DNA from 4 places in the Staphylococcus sp. FSL K6-0223 genome. Region 4 is predicted to be linked to each of the others. Evidence: riboswitches for the same ligand, from Rfam matches in the RefSeq annotation. Region 4 holds a riboswitch; each other region holds the start of a gene.
The links. A riboswitch is a leader RNA that binds a small molecule or an ion and turns the genes downstream of it on or off. The one in region 4 is predicted to bind S-adenosylmethionine.

Region 1: linked by a shared signal. The riboswitch ahead of MHI13_RS15300 (methionine ABC transporter ATP-binding protein) and the one ahead of MHI13_RS01730 (aminotransferase class I/II-fold pyridoxal phosphate-dependent enzyme) in region 4 are both predicted to bind S-adenosylmethionine.
Region 2: linked by a shared signal. The riboswitch ahead of metX (homoserine O-acetyltransferase MetX) and the one ahead of MHI13_RS01730 (aminotransferase class I/II-fold pyridoxal phosphate-dependent enzyme) in region 4 are both predicted to bind S-adenosylmethionine.
Region 3: linked by a shared signal. The riboswitch ahead of metX (homoserine O-acetyltransferase MetX) and the one ahead of MHI13_RS01730 (aminotransferase class I/II-fold pyridoxal phosphate-dependent enzyme) in region 4 are both predicted to bind S-adenosylmethionine.

The regions. Positions count from the first base shown of each region.
Region 1 covers NZ_JBBOYX010000002.1:916,302-919,892, forward strand. The annotation lists gene MHI13_RS15295 (methionine ABC transporter permease) at 1-365, opposite strand, end outside; gene MHI13_RS15300 (methionine ABC transporter ATP-binding protein) at 358-1,383, opposite strand; SAM riboswitch class I at 1,473-1,575, opposite strand; gene MHI13_RS15305 (thioredoxin family protein) at 1,633-1,929, opposite strand; gene MHI13_RS15310 (toprim domain-containing protein) at 1,922-2,308, opposite strand; gene gcvH (glycine cleavage system protein GcvH) at 2,536-2,916, opposite strand; gene MHI13_RS15320 (arsenate reductase family protein) at 3,088-3,441, opposite strand; gene MHI13_RS15325 (thioredoxin family protein) at 3,584-3,591, shown strand, end outside.
Region 2 covers NZ_JBBOYX010000004.1:266,928-270,518, reverse strand. The annotation lists gene serS (serine--tRNA ligase) at 1-12, shown strand, start outside; gene MHI13_RS22050 (AzlC family ABC transporter permease) at 350-1,042, shown strand; gene MHI13_RS22045 (AzlD domain-containing protein) at 1,039-1,368, shown strand; SAM riboswitch class I at 1,494-1,594, shown strand; gene metX (homoserine O-acetyltransferase MetX) at 1,660-2,628, shown strand; gene MHI13_RS22035 (YybS family protein) at 2,979-3,591, shown strand, end outside.
Region 3 covers NZ_JBBOYX010000001.1:11,550-15,140, forward strand. The annotation lists gene serS (serine--tRNA ligase) at 1-276, shown strand, start outside; gene MHI13_RS00045 (AzlC family ABC transporter permease) at 563-1,258, shown strand; gene MHI13_RS00050 (AzlD domain-containing protein) at 1,255-1,584, shown strand; SAM riboswitch class I at 1,670-1,770, shown strand; gene metX (homoserine O-acetyltransferase MetX) at 1,842-2,810, shown strand; gene MHI13_RS00060 (YybS family protein) at 2,900-3,591, shown strand, end outside.
Region 4 covers NZ_JBBOYX010000001.1:367,509-371,099, reverse strand. The annotation lists gene MHI13_RS01735 (D-lactate dehydrogenase) at 1-220, opposite strand, end outside; gene MHI13_RS01730 (aminotransferase class I/II-fold pyridoxal phosphate-dependent enzyme) at 248-1,417, opposite strand; SAM riboswitch class I at 1,486-1,600, opposite strand; partial or broken gene MHI13_RS01725 (phytoene desaturase family protein) at 1,664-2,275, opposite strand; gene MHI13_RS01720 (hypothetical protein) at 2,391-3,119, opposite strand; gene MHI13_RS01715 (phosphate--AMP phosphotransferase) at 3,546-3,591, opposite strand, start outside.

The DNA of each region.
Region 1 (3,591 bases), on a different contig from region 4:
ACTAAACGAGCATAGAATGGAGCTGCACCAATTATAAGTGCAGGTAATGCTCCTGTCGGTCCACTAATAGTACCTAAGATGACACTCGTAAATGGTATGAGTAATAAAATTAAAATAATGAACGGAATGGCTCTAAATAAGTTCACTATAAATGAGACAATTGTATAGAATATTCGAGCTGCTGGTGAATGACTCTTCGCAGATAGGAAAAGTAACACACCTAAAATCAAACCAAATATAAAGGCGAAAATAGTAGAAACAATTGTCATATACAGCGTTTCTAAAATAGCTTGCCATACATCTGGCCATTGAACATTAGGCATTGTAAACATTTCATGAAAAATTTCGCCATAAGACTTACCCATGTCTCAACACCTCCACATTCACATGTTGCTCATGAAGATCATTTTTAAAATGTTCAAAGCTATCATTATTAATGTGTGGAATATGAATCACTAAGAATCCTATAGACCCATTTCTAGTATTCTTGATGTCAGCTTCTAGAATATTAACGTCAATATTATGTGTTTTCGTGATATACGAAACAATAGGTTCAGTTGCATTATCACCAGTAAAGTTCAATCTCACTATGTAAGAATCACTCGCTAATGGTTCTAATTCATCTAAAGAATCTTCAAAATCATCATTTAAATCGTCTTTAACAAAGCGTTTTGTAACCGCGTGTTGAGGATTCTCAAACACTTCACTTACTTTACCTTGCTCTATTACTTTACCGCTTTCCATTACAGCAACTTCATCACATATACGTCTAATTACGTGCATTTCATGAGTAATTAAAACGATAGTAAGATTTTGCTGTTCTCTTACTTTAAGTAATAGGTCCAAAATTTCGTCAGTTGTTTGAGGGTCTAAAGCACTCGTAGCTTCATCACAAAGTAAAACATCAGGATCATTTGCTAATGCTCTAGCAATACCTACTCTTTGTTTTTGTCCCCCAGATAACTCTGATGGATAAGCACTTTCTCGTCCTTTCAAACCTACCAATTCTACTAATTCGAGTGCTTTTTGCTTCGCTTTACCACTTGGGACTCCTGCGATTTCAAGCGGAAATGTGATATTTTTTAAAACGGTTCTTGACCATAATAAGTTGAAATGTTGGAAAATCATACTTACTTTTTGTCGTTTTTTTCGTAGCTCTGATTTAGATAATTTACTAATATTGTCCCCGTCAATTATTACATCTCCTGAAGTTGGAGATTCCAAGTTGTTGAACATTTTAATTAGTGTACTTTTACCAGCACCAGAGAAACCAATAACGCCAAAAATTGAGCCTGATTCAATATTTAAATCAACGTGATCAACTGCAAGAACATCTTTGTTCTTAGTATGATATCGTTTAACTATTTGATTTAACTCAATCACGTTAATAGCCTCCTTAAATTGCATATATAAATTAAAAAATGCTTTCTCAACTTATAGAGAGTTGAGAAAGCATTCTAAAAATCTTCTTTCTCTCATCTTCTAAAGTTGAACTTTATGTGAATTGGCACCATTTCTATATCAGACGGTTGCCGGGCTTCATAGGGCACATCCCTCCACCTCTCTCGATAAGAGTTGTCGCATCATTTAATTTGTATTAATCCTACCATCGTACTAGAGTTTCGTCAATAATTATTTTAAATTTTCTAACAAATAAGGAACTGATTGAAATGCATAGATTCTATTTTCTTCTTTGTCCTTATTCATTACCAATAGAACAGGAACTGACATTATTTCTTTTTCTTTACTAAAATCCGGATGAAAATTTAAATCTACCTTCTTAATAGGCAGCTGTAATATATCATTAGCAATATCTAACATTCTTTCTGAGACTTTACATGTCCCACACATAGGTGTATATCCAAATATAAGATGTTTATCTTCATTATAGTTTTCTGTTATATCTTCGAGATCGATTGTACTACTCATTAACTAAAACTAACCTTTCAGTGTTTAAATTAGGCATTAGATTCTTCTCTTTTCGCACTGCGAATCCGTATCTATTTAAAACATTAGCTAAATAGTTTTTAGGACATTTAGCTACTTCACAATATGTTTTATCAACATATATATGTTCACTTTCGCTTAAATATCGCTTAAACCATTTTCTAATTTTTTCTCCTTCATCATCAGAATCTGCAAGAACATAAACTTGTTTGCCATAAAGTGATTCTATCATATCATCGATTTTATCTATACTCATGGTCCCATGGGTACAAATAATACTTACTGGTTCTGCAATAACTTGTTGCACGCGTTTTTTATCCGACTTACCTTCAACAATGATAACTTTATTCACAATAGTCATGTCAATCCACCTTCTAAGAGTCGATAGTTAACTGTCACTTACATCATTCACAGAATCCTCAAAAACTAAACATTTTTAGAAACACTTAGCACTTTAGTGCTTAGTGTTTCTTATGCATGAGCTTTAGCTCAGGCGTTCCTCTTTTCCACTTAGAATTTTAGTGCTAAGTGTTTCTAAGATAATCTAAAAAAACTCCTTGATTATATTAATCGAGGAGTTTAAACATACTATTCACCAATCATCTCAGAATATTGCTCTGCTGATAATAATTGATCTAATTGACTTTGATCACTAATCTCTACTTTTACCATCCATGCTTTTTCATATGGTGATTCGTTAACAAATTCAGGACTATCTTCTAATTCGTCGTTAACTTCGACGATTTTACCTGAGATAGGCGCATATAATTCTGATACAGTTTTAACTGATTCAACACTACCAAAAGTATCGCCTTCATTTAAATCTTCATCTGTTTCAGGTAATTCAACAAATACGATATCACCTAATTCATTTTGAGCATATTCTGTGATACCAATAGTAGCTACATTATCTTCTACTTTAACCCATTCATGTTCTTTAGAATATTTAAATTCGCTCGGTACTGCCACGAGAATCCCCTCCTAATTATTAATTACATTTTAATGATGCCACACTGATATTGTTCAATCAACTAATATCTAAAAGATTTAATATGATAAAATTCGTGTTTATTTATGTAAAATAACATATTCGCATCATTTCAGTTTTTAATGTTCACTTTTAAAATAAATATTTAAATACTATAACCAAGTATCTTTATACTGATCTTCTTTAAATCCTAAAGTGATTTTTTCTCCAGAGATAGCTAATGGACGTTTTACCAACATTCCATCAGATGCTAATAAATCTAATTTTTCATCATCTGACATGTCTTTAAGTTTATCTTTCAAATTAAGTTCACGATATTTAGCGCCATGAGTGTTAAATAATTTATTTACTTCAACACCTGTTTTTTCAATGATATCTTCAAATTCTTTCTTAGTAGGTGTGTGTTGTACGATATCAATAGGTTCATAGCTCACACCATATTCATTTAAATATTTAGCGGCTTTCTTACAAGTCGTACAATTTGAATATTGATAAAATTTAATCATTCGTTTGTTACCTCCTTCTCTTTATTAAGACAAATATATCATTTTCTTTAGGAAAACGCTCTACTTTTTAAGCTAATATTTTTATAAAAAAGATATCATTGGTTATAATAAATTTACTAATAGTGAAAAGGAGCATATAACTATGCAAGG
Region 2 (3,591 bases), on a different contig from region 4:
CCTACAAAATAATAACTTAAAAATAGGCTGAATAATTACTACAATACAACGATGAATGACTCAATTAATTATTTGAACTGTCGACATGATCTTAACGATTTTGTCGACAGTTTTTTTTGTTGAACAGGGTAGGGGAAGAGAAATAATTCAACTTCAAATCTTCAAAAATGAGAGGGATGTCTAAAAGAAGAAACAAAATTCTGAAATTTTATAATCGTTGTATTTACAACGATTTGACTATGAGGTTTGTCTTACGTCACACAAACCGAAGTCTAAAAATATTGAACAACTTTTCCAAATATAATAGACTTATTTTACTATTTTAGAAAGTGGAATGGAGGCTGATCAAATGACCCATCTTTCATTTAAGCAAGGGGTAAAAGAATGTATTCCTACTTTATTTGGATATGCAGGAGTAGGTTTATCATTTGGTATCGTAGCAGCCTCTCAAAACTTTAGTATCTTAGAAATTATTTTATTATGTCTCATTATTTACGCCGGTGCCGCACAATTTATTGTTTGCGCTTTAGCGATTACAGGTACTCCAATATCTGCTATCGTTCTAACCACACTTATCGTTAACTCACGTATGTTTCTATTAAGTATGACTTTGGCGCCTAATTATAAACAATATGGATTATGGAATAGGGTAGGTCTCGGTACATTATTAACCGATGAAACCTTCGGAGTTGCTATTACGCCATATATTAAAGGTGAAAAGATTAATGATCGTTGGCTTCATGGTCTTAATATCACAGCATATCTTTTTTGGACTATTTCGTGTGTGGCCGGCGCCCTTTTCGGCAAATATATTTCTAATCCTAATGCACTTGGATTAGACTATGCGATTACTGCAATGTTCATTTTCTTAGGTATATCTCAATTTGAGTCAGTGAAGAAATCAAGATTTCGTATATATATAATTTTAATTATCTGTGTAATCACAATGATGCTTCTTTTAAGTTTAGTGATGCCTTCATATGTAGCAATATTAATAGCCGCAACATTCGCTGCAGCCTTAGGGGTGGTGATGGATAAATGACAACAGATTTACACACACTGATACTTATTATTTTATGTGGAATTGTAACGTTACTCATTCGAATTATTCCCTTTATGATGATATCTAGAGTTCATTTACCTGAAATTGTCGTTAAATGGCTTTCATTTATTCCTATCACATTATTTACCGCACTTGTCATTGATGGCGTCATACAACAACACGATAACGCCTTTGGATATACGCTCAATTTGTCATATATTATTGCGACTATACCAACAGTACTCCTTGCCATTTTCACACGTAGCCTTACTATCACAATAATTGGAGGTATTATTACTATCGCTTGTTTACGTTTAATTTTTTAACTCCTGAAAATGACAGCAAAGTATTGAAGTCATAAACCATTTTAGTTAAAATTATATTAATTAGAAAATTCAGACTATTTAAGATTGAAACTTATTCAACATCAATATACAAATTAATTCATCAAATCTTATTTCGAGAAGCTGAGGGAATTGGCCCGACGATGCTTCAGCAACCGACTAATGATAGCACGGTGCTACAACCAACGAGAATCTCGAATGATAAGTACTGACCAGCTTCCTACTTTTTCATTTGAGTAGGAAGCTTTTTTGTAAGAGGAGGTAGCGTTAACGATGACGAATTACAGAGTAGATACGTTAGAATTAGGGACATTTACAACTGAATCAGGAGAAACCATTAATAATTTAAAATTACGCTATGAACACGTTGGATATAAAGGTCAACCATTAGTTGTTGTTTGTCACGCATTAACAGGTAATCACTTAACTTATGGAACAGACGAGAAACATGGATGGTGGCGTGAAATTATAGATGGTGGTTATATTCCACGTCATGATTATCAATTTCTAACTTTCAACGTTATTGGTAGTCCCTTTGGTTCAAGTTCAAAACTTAATGACCCTAATTTTCCACAACATCTTACATTAAGAGATATTGTTAAGGCGATTGAAAAAGGAATCAAAGCACTTGGCTTCAAGAAGGTAAACATCCTAATTGGAGCAAGTCTAGGTGGTATGCAAGCAATGGAATTGCTGTATAATAATCAATTTCAAATCGACAAAGCCATTATTCTCGCAGCAACTGGTAAAACGTCATCGTACAGTCGTGCTTTCAACGAGATCGCCCGACAAGCAATTCATCTTGGTGGGAAGGAAGGCTTAAGTATCGCTCGACAACTAGGCTTCTTAACATACCGTTCCTCTAAAAGTTATGACCAACGTTTTACGCCAGATGAAGTTGTAACATATCAACAGTATCAAGGTAATAAATTTAAGAAAAACTTTGACTTACAATGTTATTTAACACTGCTCGACGTCTTAGATAGTCACAATATTGATAGAGGACGAGATGATGTTGATGAAGTCTATCAATCTTTAGATACAAAGGTTCTAACGATGGGGTTTATAGATGATTTACTTTATCCAGATGATCAAGTAAGAGCAGTCGGAGAGAGATTTAAATATCATCGCCATTTCTTTGTGCCAGATAATGTAGGACATGACGGCTTCCTTCTAAACTTTAACGATTGGGCTCCAAACCTCTACCATTTCTTGAACTTAAAACAATTTAAAAGGAAATAAACACAGCTATTTTAGACATACTAAACTTTGGCTAAGCAAAGTAAGTATGTCTTTAGCATAAATGCTACTAATTAATGACGAAGTCACTGGTGTTTTAAAGGATTACAATCGCTGATGCGATTGCATAATAGGTGCTAACATTTGATACTCCAAACTTTTAAAGGATTACAATCGTTAATCACGATTGCATAAGTGCTACTAATTAATGACGAAGTCATTATTGTTTTAGAGGATTACAATCGCTAATGCGATTGCATAATAGGTGCTAACATTTGATACTCATCAAATGAAGCACCTATAATTGTTAATTTTGGGCAAAGAGGTTAAAATAGAAGTTATAGTCAAAAAGTATGGGAGTGGCGTGTGTGTTTTCAAAAATACAACCTAAAGCAACTATTATTGCAACTATTTCATTACTGATAGTCGCTTTAGTAACACATGTATTACCTATTCTCGGCTTAATTTTATGTTTATTTGCAACGATTCCTGGCATCGTGCTATGGAACCGCTCTGTACAATCATTTGGAATTAGCGCTTTAGTAACAGTGATTCTAACAACGTTATTAGGTAATACATTTGTCTTAAGTATGATGGTACTTATCTTAATTTTAAGTTTTATCATCGGTCAATTACTTAAGGAAAGAACTTCAAAAGAAAGAATTCTTTATGTTTCAACGGCTTCATTAAGTTTAATAACATTGATTGGATTCATGTTATTACAAACATTCGAAAAAATTCCAAAAGCAGCCGTATTAATTAAGCCATTTAAAGATGCGATGCATGATGCCATCTTAACAAGTGGATTAGATTCTAACTATAGACAGATTCTTGAGGAAGGTTTCCGACAATCAACGGTCCAACTCCCTAGTTATCTTATTATAGTCATTTTCCTTTTAATCTTAATTAATCTGATTATTACATTTCCTATCTTACGTAAGTTTAAGGTCGCAACTCCGATCTTTA
Region 3 (3,591 bases), 360 kb from region 4:
TTAGAAGTATGGTTACCAAGTTACAATGACTACAAAGAAATTAGTTCTTGCTCAAACTGTACTGATTTCCAAGCTCGTCGTGCTAACATTCGTTTCAAACGTGATGCTTCTTCTAAACCAGAATTAGTACACACATTAAATGGTAGTGGACTTGCAGTAGGTCGTACATTTGCTGCTATCGTAGAAAACTACCAAAACGAAGATGGTTCAATTACAATTCCAGAAGCACTTGTACCATTTATGGGCGGCAAAACAGAAATTCGTCCAGTCAACTAATCATTAAATAGAATTCAACTCATAAAGTGATAGAGTGACATAGTCCTCTATCGCTTTATTTATTTTTATATTAAATAAGACTGCCCTGAGAAAGGTAAATTTAAAAATATCGAAAATTTCTGATATTTTTAAAACATTGAAGTATCAATATTTCTAAACGCCCTTCTCTCTAACCTCACTCAAACGGACGTCTAAAGATATTGAAGCGTCTATTAGATTATATTAGACTGAATTTAATTAAAATATATAGTCAATTTGAAAATACATATATAAAGGGGGAGCTAACATGACGTCACATGTAACATTTCAACAAGGAGTCAAAGAATGTATTCCAACACTACTAGGATACATCGGTATAGGACTATCATTTGGCATCGTGGCAGCTTCTCAGGATTTTAGTGTTCTAGAAATTCTTCTGTTATGTTTATTGGTTTATGCAGGCGCAGCACAATTTATTATTTGTGCTTTAGTTATTACTGGTACACCTATATCAGCCATCGTGTTAACAACGTTAATTGTGAATTCCCGCTTCTTTTTATTGTCTATGACATTATCACCTAATTATAAAGATTATGGTATATGGAATCGTTTAGCTTTGTCTTCTCTTCTTACTGACGAGACCTTTGGGGTTGCTATAACGCCACACTTAAAAGGGGAAACAATTAATGACCGATGGTTACATGGATTAAATATTACTGCTTATTCATTTTGGGCAATGGCTTGTGTGTTAGGGGCAATCTTTGGGAAATACATCTCTCATCCTGAAATGTTAGGGTTAGACTTTGCGATTACAGCTATGTTTATTTTCTTGGCTATGGCTCAATTTGAAACGATTACACGTTCCAAAATAAGTATATATATCGTATTAATTGCGTTCGTTATTGTAATGATGTTCATTTTAAGTTGGTTGATGCCCTCTTATGTGGCTATTCTTGTTACATCAATTTGTGCTGCAACACTTGGGGTGGTGATGGATCGATGACGATAACTGGACATATGCTTTTACTCATCGTTTTATGTGGATTAGTGACATTAATTGTACGTGTCGTACCTTTTTTAATGATTTCACGTATTCAACTGTCAGAAACAGTCATCAAATGGCTGTCATTTATTCCGATTTCATTATTCACTGCGTTAGTTATTGATAGTTTTATCGTTCAACATAAAGGCATGCAGGGCTTTGAATTAAATATTCCATTCATTGTAGCAACCATTCCTACAGTCATTATCGCAGTTGTGACGCGTAGTCTAACCATTACTATTATTGTAGGTATTATATTCATTGCAGGTATACGATGGTTCTTTTAATCCATTTATTTACTGCGCATTGAAGTTAACCAGACAATTGTATTAAAATAAATTTAAATTAAACCATTCAATCAATATATAGATACTCTTATTTTGAGAAGTAGAGGGAATTGGCCCTATGAAGCTTCAGCAACCGACAAATCATTGTACGGTGCTACAACCAACGAGATACTCGAATGATAAGTACTAAAGTATTATCGCTTCATACTTTTAAAATTAAGAGTGGAAGCGATTTTTTTATTCTAAGGAGGCATAGCATGACAAATTATACAGTAGATACATTACATTTAGGTGCTTTTACAACAGAATCAGGTGAAACAATTGAGAATCTAAAATTACGTTATGAGCACGTAGGTTATTCGGGACAACCGCTTGTTGTGGTTTGTCATGCTCTGACTGGGAATCATTTAACTTATGGTACAGATGAACATCCTGGATGGTGGCGTGAAATCATTGATGGTGGTTATATGCCAATCTATGATTATCAGTTTCTTACTTTTAATGTTATTGGAAGTCCTTTTGGTTCAAGCTCCCCATTAAACGATGCTCATTTTCCTAAAACCATCACATTAAGAGATATAGTTAAGGCAATTGAATTGGGAATAAAGGCCCTTGGATTTACTAAAATCGATATTTTAATTGGTGGCAGTTTAGGTGGCATGCAAGTGATGGAATTATTATATAATCATCAATTCGAAGTAGATAAGGCAGTCATCTTAGCAGCTACAGATAAAACTTCTTCATACAGTCGTGCTTTCAATGAAATTGCACGTGAAGCGATTCATATTGGAGGTAAAGAGGGACTTAGTATTGCAAGACAACTTGGATTCTTAACCTATCGTTCTTCAAAAAGTTATGACGCGCGTTTCACACCAGATGAAGTAGTCAATTATCAACGTTATCAAGGTAATAAGTTTAAAGAATCCTACGATTTATCGTGTTACTTAACGATGTTAAATGTCTTAGATAGTCATCATCTTGATCGTCAGCGCGATGATGTGGATGAGGTCTTCCAATCTTTAAATACAAAAGTACTAACTATGGGCTTTACAGATGATTTGTTATATCCAGATGATCAAGTCAGAGCAGTAGGAGAACGTTTTAAATATCATCGTCACTTTTTTGTTCCAGACAACGTAGGCCATGATGGTTTTTTACTTAATTTTAATGACTGGGCGCCTAACTTGTATCATTTTTTAAAAGTTTCGAAATTCAAACGAAAATAATAGATAAGAGAACAGTTAACACATTTGTTTAATTTGAATATAGAGGTTAAAATAGACGTTATAGTCAAAAAAGTATAGGAGTGGCGAATGTGTTTTCAAAAGTACATCCTAAAGCAATGATTATAGGAACTATCGTGCTTGTAGCAGTTGCTTTAGTTACGTATGTATTGCCAATAATTGGTCTGATTCTATGTTTATTCGCTACCATTCCAGGGATTATCATGTGGCATAAATCAATTGCTACATTTGGAATTGGAGCTTTACTCACTGTAGTCATCACGACCTTATTAGGGAATACCTTTGTATTAAGTGCCATGATTCTAGTTTTATTACTAAGTTTTGTAATTGGCCAATTATTAAAAGAACGTACATCTAAAGAACGCATCTTATATATCACAACAATATATATAAGTATTGTGACGTTAATTGCATTTATGTTATTACAAGCGTTCAAAAAGATTCCAAATACCGAAATATTGATTAAACCAGCAAAAGACGCAATGAACAATGCGATTGTAAATTCAGGCGTTGAATCGGATTATAAGATCATCTTAGAAGAAGGATTTCGTCAAATGGCTGTTCAACTTCCAAGTTACATCATTATTATTGTCTTTCTTTTAGTTTTAATTAATATCATCATTACATTTCCAATTTTACGCAAATTCAAAGTAGCAACACCTATGTTTAGACCTTTATTTGCTTGGCAGATGAATCGCACATTATTATGGATTTACATGATTGTGCTAGTATGTGTGATGTTTGCGATGAAACCAAGTATATT
Region 4 (3,591 bases):
CAATTTGCTTAATTCCATATTGTTTCAATTTCGCAAAAATCTCTTCTGTAATTGGATGTTGTTGAGATAACGATAGACCATCAAATCCTTTTACAGTATCAACTGTTGTCTCTGTTAACATTTCTTTGGTTAAATCAACATCAACATTGTTTTGTTTCGCCCACTCGTTAATATATGGTATATCTTCATCTCTTACACTCATAATTTTAATTTTGGTCATATATTGATCCTCTTCCTTCATAATTTTTTAACTATGCTTTGCTTTATACATATCAGCTAGGTCAATTAACCTACTAGCTGCTTCTTCTAACCATTTATCATCTAATGCAAGTGAGATACGCACGTAATGTTTTCCATTTTCACCAAATGGTATACCTGGAGCAACTAAAATAGATTTCTCTTTTAATAAATATTGTTCAAAGGTTTCACTATCATAACCTGGAGGTGTACGTAACCATGAATAGATACCGCCTTTAGAATGCACAAATGGTAGATGGGCTTCACTTAATTTTGCTTCAAACTTATCTCGACGCCGTTTAAATGTTTCATTCTGTTCTTCTAAAAATTCATCATAATGATTAAGTGCATACGTCGCTGCATCTTGTAACGCACCAAACATTCCAGCATTTGTATGCGTTTGATATTTCTTTAATGCTTGAATCATGTCTTTATTTCCTACTGCAAAACCCACTCGGAAACCTGACATATTATATCCTTTTGAAAGTGAGAAAATTTCAATAGCGACATCTTTACCGTGTTCTGAAGCAAGTATGCTTGGATTTTTAGCATCAAAGCCAAAAGCACTATAAGCAAAGTCGTGCACAATTTTTGTATTTGTACCTTTGAATCGTTCAATTGCTTCATCAAATACTTCTTTTGTAGCCGTTGATCCTGTTGGATTATTGGGATATGTTAAATAAACAAGCGTTGTGTTGTCTAGTACTCTCTTATCTACATTATCCCAATTTGGCAAATAATCTGGAGGATCTAAATTTAATGGAACCGGATTGGCATCTGCGAGCATCACTCCTGCTAAATAATCTGTATATCCAGGATCCGGAAGTAGCACATTTTCTCCAGGATTAACAACACATGTAGGTAAAGCTACTAGTCCATTTTTTGTACCATATAAAATACATACTTCATCTTCTTTATCTAATGTCACATTGTACTGACGTTGATAAAAATTAACAATGGCCTCTTTAAATGATTCTTTACCATGAAAGGCACCATATTTTTGATTTTCAGGAATCCGAATCGCTTCAGAAAAATGCTCAATAATACCTTCTGGTGTTTCACCATCGGGAATGCCTACTGCCATATTAATAAGTGGTAAAGGGCCATGTTCTACTTTACGTCCCATCGTTTTTCCAAAATAGCTATCAGGAATGGCTGCTAATCTTTTTGAAATAACCATGTTATTCCTCCTTAAATAAAAAGCTATATACCACTTTTGTGTGGCATATAGCTTCATGAGATATATGTCACTTATCTTTGAGGTTATTTATTATCCTCTTGGAGTTAGCACAGTACTTTATATTTATGAAGCCTGTTGCTGAAGTTTCATTGGGCCAAATCCCTTCACTTCTCTCGATAAGTTCTTACGTATTAAGTCTTATTTTAACATTACACTGATAATTGTCAATTTTCAGATTTATTTATTCTATTTCATATTTTTTATATCTTCTAACATAGCCTCTGCTGTTATTTTAGCACTTGTTAATACAATGGGTACGCCTGCGCCTGGATGTGTACTTGCGCCTGCAAAATATAAATCTTTATAATCACGGGACACGTTAGGCGGACGGTAATAATTACTTTGTGCTAAAGTAGGCATTAATCCAAAGGCTGTACCGAATTTAGCATTATAATGTGTTTCAAAATCTAAGGGTGTAAAAATAGTTTCGGATACGATATCGTTACGTAATCCTTTAAGTGATTCAATTGTTTCTGTTTTTTTGTAAATTTCATTTTTAACCTGTTCAATTATGGCTGGATTGTTCCAATCGATTTGACCTGTTTTAAGCTCAGGTACTGGCATTAAAATGTACATACTTGTTTTTCCTTCAGGAGCCAATTCCTCATCTTCAACGGAGGGGAAATAAAGATATATAGAAGGGTCTTTCGGCAATCTTCCTTCAAAGATATCGTCAATATTCCCTCTAAAATTTTCAGCAAAAATCACATTATGCAAATGAACTTTATCTTTCAAATCTCTGTTTACTCCTGCATAAATTAAAAATGCAGAACATGAATAATCCATTTTATCTATCTTTATATGTATTAAGCAAGAAATTAAAAATATTATATTAAAAAATAAAAAAGGAGAACGACATTGTCGTCCTCCTTTTTTGATAACTCGATGTCCTATCCAGTTATCTACTTAAATCTTACCACCAACCGTGACCTTGGCGGAAAGCAATTGCTGCGTCCCATGAACCATAACGTGATTTAGCATAGTTAGCCATACCTTGAGTTTGTGTAGCTACTGAACCAGTACCCCATGCTTCTTTAGTTTGACCTAAACCTCTGTAACCAATTGGGTTAACAGCATTTGGATTACCACCTGATTCAGGCATTACGATAGCATTCCAAGCAGCTTCAGTACCACCGTTAGCTAAGAATTGAGCTTTAACTGATCCACCAGTTGAAGCAGTTGAGTATGAAGTTGTTTTTGGTGCTGAGTATGAAGTTGTACGAGCACTGTAGTTATTGTAGCTAGACGTTCTTTGTACTGGAGCTGAAACAGCTTTTACATTTGAAGTGCTAGCTTGATTATTTGAACTTACTGATTGAGTTGAAGCTTGATTATAAGACTCAGTGTAGTCAGTAGTTGATTGAGCTGTGTCAGCACCACCAGTGTAAGTATAGTTCCAAGACCAAGTGTTACCATTTGAAGTAAAGTTATATTTGAAACCGTCTTTTACGAATGAAATGTTATATGCACCAGCTTGTACTGGGTGAGCATTTAATTCAGATGGGTTATTTTGAGCTAAGTCAGCTAAATGAGAATAGTTAGTTGTTTGTTCTGATGCATGTGCACTGTGATCGTTTGTTAAAGCATATCCTGTTAAACCTAAAGTTACTGCTAATGACGAAGCGATTACTGTCTTTTTCATAATAAATAATTCCTCCAAAATTGAAATATATATTTTCGTTATGTTTCGTTCTTTATTTAAGATTAATTTCTGTTTTGATTTGTTGTTTAACTTTTGACAATAGCTACTATAACACAAAATTCGTAGAATAGTATTACGCTTTTTTTACAAAAAATTACAATTAATCCATCATTTTGTAATATTGAAATATATTAAATACTTCCTGTAATATATAAAATCTATCAATATGGAGTTTATTTTTATTATAAATTAACGTTTTACAATACTTTCTTACAAAAATTACAATACTTTAACATCATTAGTAATATTACAAATTAATGTTTTGTTACATTACTGTAATATTTTTAAAGTGTAATTGGCTATTTAAATTCTTTACTTTTGATAAAAAAACAAGAGCTTGTACGTATTAAGTTTCCTTATTTATTTTTAATAATCCTTTACTCCCCAAAGTACCTTTTCACAATTACGAATA